Regions from separate parts of the Kitasatospora sp. NPDC048722 genome, predicted to be linked through region 3. Evidence: riboswitches for the same ligand, from Rfam matches in the RefSeq annotation. Region 3 holds a riboswitch; each other region holds the start of a gene.
The links. A riboswitch is a leader RNA that binds a small molecule or an ion and turns the genes downstream of it on or off. The one in region 3 is predicted to bind cyclic di-AMP.
Positions count from the first base shown of each region.

Region 1: another riboswitch for cyclic di-AMP. It lies ahead of AB0C76_RS03395 (LysM peptidoglycan-binding domain-containing M23 family metallopeptidase); the one in region 3 lies ahead of AB0C76_RS01195 (glycoside hydrolase family 16 protein).
Region 2: another riboswitch for cyclic di-AMP. It lies ahead of AB0C76_RS32410 (transglycosylase family protein); the one in region 3 lies ahead of AB0C76_RS01195 (glycoside hydrolase family 16 protein).

Region 1 is NZ_JBEZGX010000003.1:6,499-8,753, forward strand. It holds gene AB0C76_RS03390 (MFS transporter) at 1-788, opposite strand, end outside; cyclic di-AMP (ydaO/yuaA leader) riboswitch at 1,100-1,279, shown strand; gene AB0C76_RS03395 (LysM peptidoglycan-binding domain-containing M23 family metallopeptidase) at 1,282-2,235, shown strand.
Region 2 is NZ_JBEZGX010000058.1:15,618-17,872, reverse strand. It holds gene AB0C76_RS32410 (transglycosylase family protein) at 159-1,454, opposite strand; cyclic di-AMP (ydaO/yuaA leader) riboswitch at 1,441-1,600, opposite strand; gene AB0C76_RS32405 (hypothetical protein) at 1,963-2,255, opposite strand, start outside.
Region 3 is NZ_JBEZGX010000001.1:274,006-276,260, forward strand. It holds gene AB0C76_RS01180 (alpha/beta hydrolase-fold protein) at 1-34, shown strand, start outside; gene AB0C76_RS01185 (MoaF N-terminal domain-containing protein) at 120-449, opposite strand; gene AB0C76_RS01190 (hypothetical protein) at 600-725, shown strand; cyclic di-AMP (ydaO/yuaA leader) riboswitch at 915-1,087, shown strand; gene AB0C76_RS01195 (glycoside hydrolase family 16 protein) at 1,089-2,255, shown strand, end outside.

The sequences.
Region 1 (2,255 bases), on a different contig from region 3:
AGCGGCAGCATCGGTTCGGGGGCGCGGCGTTCGACGGCGATGAAGGCCGCGCCGAGGACGAGCCCGAGCACGCCGGTGAGCCAGACGGCGGGGGAGAGGCCCTCGCCGGCCGCCGTCAGCGCGTACGTGAAGGTGCCGAGCGCGAGGGCGGCGAGCGCCGAGCCGAGCACGTCGAAGCGGCCGGTGGCGCTCTCGTCCCGGCTCTCGGGGACGTAGCGGGTGGCGACCGCGATGACGGCGGCGGCGAGCGGCAGGTTGAGCAGGAAGATCCAGCGCCAGCCGGGGCCGTCCACCAGCCAGCCGCCGACGAACGGGCCGACGGCCGCCGACACCCCGCCGAGGCCGGACCACAGGCCGACCGCGGCCGAGCGGTCGTCCGGGTGGAAGACGGCCTGGAGCATGGCGAGCGAACCGGGCGTCAGCAGCGCCCCGCCGATGCCCTGGACGGCGCGTGCGGCGATCAGCACCTGGATGTTCGGCGCGGCGGCGCAGGCCGCGGAGGCGACGGCGAACCAGACCACGCCGAGCAGGAAGACCCGGCGCCGGCCGTAGCGGTCGCCGAGCGCGCCGCCGAGCAGGATGAGCCCGGCGAGCGTCAGCAGATAGGCGTTCAGCGTCCACTGCAGGGACGCGAGGGAGGCGCCGAGGTTGGTGCCGATGCGGGGCAGGGCGACGTTCACCACGGTGCCGTCGAGCAGCGCCATGCTGGAGCCGAGCACCGTTGCCAGGAGGACCCAGCGTCCCTGCGCGGTGCCCAGGCGCAGGGTGCCGGCGTTGGTTGTGGTCACGGCCCGATCCTCTGCCCGGTGGGGTGCACGTGACAAGGGTCACCGGCGGTGCGTCCGGGGGTGACGATGGGTGATCGATCGGCTGCGGAGAGGTCGGTTCGTCGGCGGAGGGTCGTCGATCCGCTGCGGGCGGTGAATGGATTGTGCACGCACCGTATTCCGGATCATTCGGAGCGTCATCGTGACGGGTGGGGTTGTTGCGGGTTCAAGAGATCGACATTGCTTCACCCGGACGGATGAGTTTTAGTTCAGCGACCGACCGGCCAGCCCGGACGGATCCACCGGGTGGAACGCCGAGTCCTGCCGCTGCCCGGTGGCTCGAACTGAACTCTGTACGGCAGGAGCGGGGGACCCACAGGTAAGTCGCCGGACCGGAATTCGCGCTGTTGGCGCGGAAGTCCAGGACCGGCTCGGGGTGAAGCCGCGCATGCGGCCGGGCAACTCCAGCCCGAACCCGACAGCTCACCTCGCAGGCGTCGGAGAGGAAACTTCCATGCCTGCTCAGGCTCGTCGTATCACCCTGCCCCGCGCCGCCCGCATCGGCATCGCGACCGCCGTCACCGGTGTCTCCTTCGCCCTCCCGCTCGTCACCGCGATGAGCGCCCAGGCCCACACCGCCCCCGCCGCTCCGGTCGCTCCGGTCGCCGCCGCCTCGGCTCCGGCCGCTCCGGCCGCTCCGGCCGCCGCCCAGGGCGACGCCTCCTACCGGGTCGTCAGCGGTGACACCCTTTCGAAGATCGCCGACGCCAAGCACGTCGAGGGCGGCTGGCAGGCGCTGTACGCGCACAACCGTTCCGTGGTCGGCGCCAACCCGAACCTGATCTTCCCGGGTCAGTCGCTCGCGATCGCGGCCCAGGCCGCCCCGGCCGCTCCCGTTCAGAAGCCCGCCGCCCCGGCCGCCAAGCCGCAGGCCGCGCCGGCTCCTCGGCAGCAGCTGCAGGTCCGGACCGAGGCCACCACCCCGGGTGCCCAGGTGCAGGTCCAGGCCGCCGTGGCCCAGCCCGCCCAGGCCCCGGCCGCGGCTCCGGTCGCCGCCGCCTCCGGCTACGTCGCCCCGCTCGCCAACCCGGTGCTCGGCGAGGCCTACGGCGTCGCCGGCACGATGTGGGCCTCCGGCCACCACACCGGCCAGGACTTCGTCGCCTCCACCGGCACCCCGGTGCGCGCCGTCGCCAACGGCGTCGTGGTGAAGGCCGACAACGGCGGCGCCTACGGCAACGAGGTCGAGATCCGGCTCGCCGACGGCAAGTACGCGCAGTACGCGCACCTGTCCTCGATCGGCGTGACGGTCGGCCAGTCCGTGACCGTCGGCCAGCAGCTCGGACTGTCCGGTGCGACCGGCAACGTGACCGGCCCGCACCTGCACTTCGAGATCCGCACCGGGCCGGAGTACGGCTCGGACATCGACCCGGTCGCCTACCTCCGGGCGCACGGCGTCGCGCTCTGAGTTCCCCCCTCCGGGGATGA
Region 2 (2,255 bases), on a different contig from region 3:
GGACGCCGAAGCCCCGGGGAGAGCGACCAGTCTCTCCCCGGGGCGGCGGGCGGGTGACAGCTGACAGATAACAGATGATGAAATCTGTTATCTGTCAGCTGTTCGCTGTCATCCGCGATCCGTCACCCGTCCCCGGCGGGAGGGTTCCGGAAGGATCCTCAGACGCGACCGGCGAAGTCCGGCGCCCAGTTGGCGATGGTCTGCAGGCGGACGCCCGAGCTCGGGTTGGCGGCCTCGACGTACTGGCCGCCGCCGATGTAGATCGCGACGTGGTAGACGCCGGAGTCCTGACCGTTGTTGGACCAGAAGAGCAGGTCGCCCGGCTGCAGGCTGTCCAGCGAGACGTGGGTGCTCGCGGCGGCCTGGTCGTTGGCGACGCGCGGGATCGAGATGCCCGCGGCGCGCAGCGCGGCCTGGGTCAGGCCCGAGCAGTCCCAACCGCCGTTGCCGGTGCCGCCGTAGACGTACGCCTGGCCGACCTGAGCCTTGGCGAAGTCGACCGCGGCGGCCATCGAGCCGGTGACGGCCGGGGCCGGGGTCTGCGCCTGGGCGGCGGGCTTCGAGGACGGCTTGGCGGCCGGGGTCTGGGCCTCGGCGGCCGGCTGGGCGTTCACGGCGTTCCCGGCGGAGGACTGGCCCGGCTTCTGCGAGCGGTTGAACCAGTTGAAGTCACCGGACTGGCCGGCCGGCGCCTGGGCGGAGTCGCCGAGGGACAGGTGCTGGCCCGGGTAGATGGTGTTCGGACCGTCGGTCAGGGTGCCGCGGTTCAGCTCGTACAGGCGCTGCCAGCCGCCCTTGACGTTGTGCCTGTCGGCGATCGTGGACAGCCAGTCGCCGGCCACGACGGTGTAGTCCGAGGCGTTGGTCTGGGCGCCGCCCTGGGCCCAGTCCTGGCGCTTCTGCGTCCAGGTGCCCTTGGCGGAGTCGGCGGCGGCCGGGGCCTGCGCCTGGTCCTGCGCCGGGGCGGCGGGCTTGGCGGCGGGCTTCGAGGACGGCTTGGCGGCCGGGGCGGCCTTCGCGGTGCTCGCACCTGCGGAGGTGTCGACGGCGGCCGGGGCGCCGCCCGCGGTCAGGCCGGCCTGGACGGAGCACACCGGCCAGGCGCCCGGGCCCTGCGAGGCGAGGACCTTCTCGGCGACGGCGATCTGCTGGTCCTTGGTGGCCTGGTTGGCCTGCGGGGCGTACGAGGTGCCGCCGAAGGCGGCCCAGGTGCTGGAGGTGAACTGCAGGCCGCCGTAGAAGCCGTTGCCGGTGTTGATGCTCCAGTCGCCGCCGCTCTCGCACTGGGCGACCTTGTCCCAGGTGGCGACGGAGGCGGCGGAGGCGGTGCCGGTGGTGAGGCAGGGGATGGTGAGGCCGACGCCCGCGACGCCGAGGGCGGCGATCACACGGCGGGTGCGGCTGGACAGGCGAGAGCCGTTGGTGGGCAGCATGAAGACGCGGTCCTCTCCCACGCCTGCGAGGTGAGCTGTCGGATTCGGGCCGGAGTTGCCCGGCCGCGCTGTGGCGCGGCTTCACCCCTAGCCCAGGACCGTTCCGTGGAGCGGTCCGGGGCGACTTACCTGTGGGTCCCCCGCTCCTGCCGTGGTGCGTTTTCGCGCTTCCAGCGCACCCGACGGCAGGACTCGGCGTTGCGGATGTGCTGGGTCCGTGTGGTCACGAACGGGGAGCACGTTAAGCAGACTTAAGTTCGAACTGCAAATACCTGTGATGCGCATCACGGATTATGGAAAGCCACCAAAACTTTCCTTCTTCAAGATCGAAAATGATCGTTTTCTCGCAATAAACCTGCGGATGTGCACAACTGGCAGGCTCTCAGGATTCGCATGACGGACAATCACCCGATCGCAAACAATCACAGAACGGACATCTCGCACATTCGGTCCTTAATTCCCTTACGCCGCAAGCCGAAAGGGCCCGGAACGCGGTCGTTCCGGGCCCTTTCGTACGTGCGGTCGGCGGCTACTCGCCGGCGGCCTCCCCGGTCGCCCCGGAGGCCGTCCCGCCGGCCGCGTGGGCCGCGCGGGAGCCTTCGGAGGCGGCCTCCGCCGCCTCGGCCTCGGCCTGCGCGGCGGCCAGGGCCTCCGCGGACGGCGCCGGCAGCGCGGCCAGGTACAGCGAGGCGATGAGCTGGCCGACCGTCTGGTAGGCGCCGAGCGGCGCGGCGGACGGGCAGCCGGTCTCCTCGGCGGCCGTGGCGAGCAGCTCGGAGTCCGCCTCCGGGCCGATCACCAGCGGGGCCAGTGCGGGGCGCT
Region 3 (2,255 bases):
GAACCAGCCAGGCCAGCCGGCCCCCGCAGTCTGACGGCCACCGCAGCCGGCCGGTCCCGCAGTCCGACGGCCCCCGGGCTCGCGGTCTGACGGCCCCCGGGCTCGCGGACCTGCCGGCCTCAGGCCACCCGCTCCAGCGTCCCCGTGTGGAGCTCGCCGACCCGGCCGCCCTCGCCCTCGAAGGTCCAGAACGCGCGCACCGTCAGCCGGGCCAGGTCCATCACGTGGCTGACGGTGATGCCGCTCTGCTCGGTCCAGCTGACGAAGTACACGTCGGGCGCGACCTCGGCGACATGGAGCGCCACGTCCTCCCACTGGCCCGCCGACTCGCCGAGGCCCTCCCAGCGCAGCCGCTTGCCGTCGGCCGAGTAGGCGTTGCGGAAGGCCGCGCCGTTGTCGGCCCGGAAGAGGTAGGTGCGGCCGGCGAAGGCGGGCAGGGGCGCGGTCATGGTGGGGCGGTTCCTCGTCTCTGCGGGAGGGGCGCGGTGCTCTTGTGCACGGCGGTGGATGTCGGACCTCCAATTTATCCGATCGGGCGAGCTCGCACGGCCACTGCCAGTGAAGGCGCACCCCCGTCACCGTCACCCCGCAGGGCCGTCGTGAGCGCGCTCGACACCACCGGCATCGCGACGGTCGGCGGCACCCGGCTGCTCGGCGGGCCCAACAACCTCGAACCTGCCCTGGCGCCGGACGACGCGGCCCGGATCCGGGCCCGGCTCGCGTGATCATCCACGGCCCGCCGGGACGCCCGCCAACTGATCCACTGCGTACCGTAGTTGATCGACACGACTGTGAGCTGCGCGACAACCCGCCGCGACGAGTTGTCCGTTCACGGACCGACTGCCTAGCCTGCAACGGCGTCCGCCCTCGCGGACCCCGCCGCCGGGACGCCGAGTCCCGTCCACCCGACGGCGGGCAACCGAGCACCACGGCGGACGGGAGCGGGGGAACCAAGGTCAGCGCCACGACCCGGCACGCCCCCGCGCGTCCGGGCCACGGCTTGGGGTGAAGCCGCTCCCACAGGCGGCCGGGCGACCTCTCAGTCCGAACCCGACAGCTCACCTCGCAGGCGTCGCAGAGGACACCCCATGCACCAGCCTGCCCGACGCCCCGTGCCCCGCCACGCCCGCCCGTCCCGCCGCGGCCGCACCGCCGCGCTCGCCGCCACCGGCGCGCTCGCCATCACCGGCGCCGGCCTGTTCGGCCTCCAGTCCGCGCCCGGTGCCCAGGCCGCCACCGGCCCGACCGTCACCCAGGACCGGCTCGCCCCGGCCACGATGGTCGCCGGCCGGGCCGCCGGCGCGACCCTCACCGTCCACTCCTCGTCCTGCTTCACCGCCAAGACCGTCGGAGTCGGCGTGCGCGACGCGGCCGGCGACAACCTCGACTTCCCCGGCAACGCCACCAATGTGTCGATCTGCCCGTGGAGCTACACCTTCACCAGTGGCGCGCGTGCCCTGCCGGCCGGCACCTACACCCAGTTCGGGTTCTGGCAGGACTTCGGCGGCGCCTGGCACAACCTGCCGTCGCAGCAGCTGGTCGTCTCCAGCACCCCGACCGTCACCCCGGCCCCGACCGTCACCCCGGCCCCGACCGTCACCCCGACCCCGTCGGCCACGCCGACGCCCACGCCCACGCAGGCCCCGAGCGCCACCGCTGCCCCGAGCACCCCGGCGCCGTCCTCCCCGATCGCCGGCAAGTCGCTGACCTGGTCCGACGAGTTCAACGGCCCGATCAACTGGGGGCAGCGCTGGGTCGGCGACAAGAGCAGCTCGTACAAGTACGGCAACCACAACCCGGACGACAACAAGCTCGACTGGCTGGACCCGAACAACGTCAGCGTGGCCAACGGCGTCGCCACCTTCACCGCCGCCCCCGGCAGCAACACGCTGGAGAACGGCAAGCAGTCCTGGAACACCGGCTTCCTCACCACCGAGGGCTCCAGCGAGGGCTTCCAGGTCAAGACCGGCGACTACGCCGAGACCCGGGTCGAGCTGCCGGCCGGCTCCGGTGCCTGGCCGGCCCTGTGGACCTGGAAGAACGGCAACGGGGAGATCGATTCCTTCGAGTACCACCCCGACAACCCGAACCTCCTGGAGCTGACCAACCACGTCAACCCGGGCAACGCCGACTACTACACCAACGCGAACGCGGTCGCGAAGGACCAGTGGGTGACCATCGGCACCTACTACGGCGCCAACTCGGTGGACTGGTACGTCAACGGCGTGAAGGTGTTCTCGGACGGCAAGGGCGTC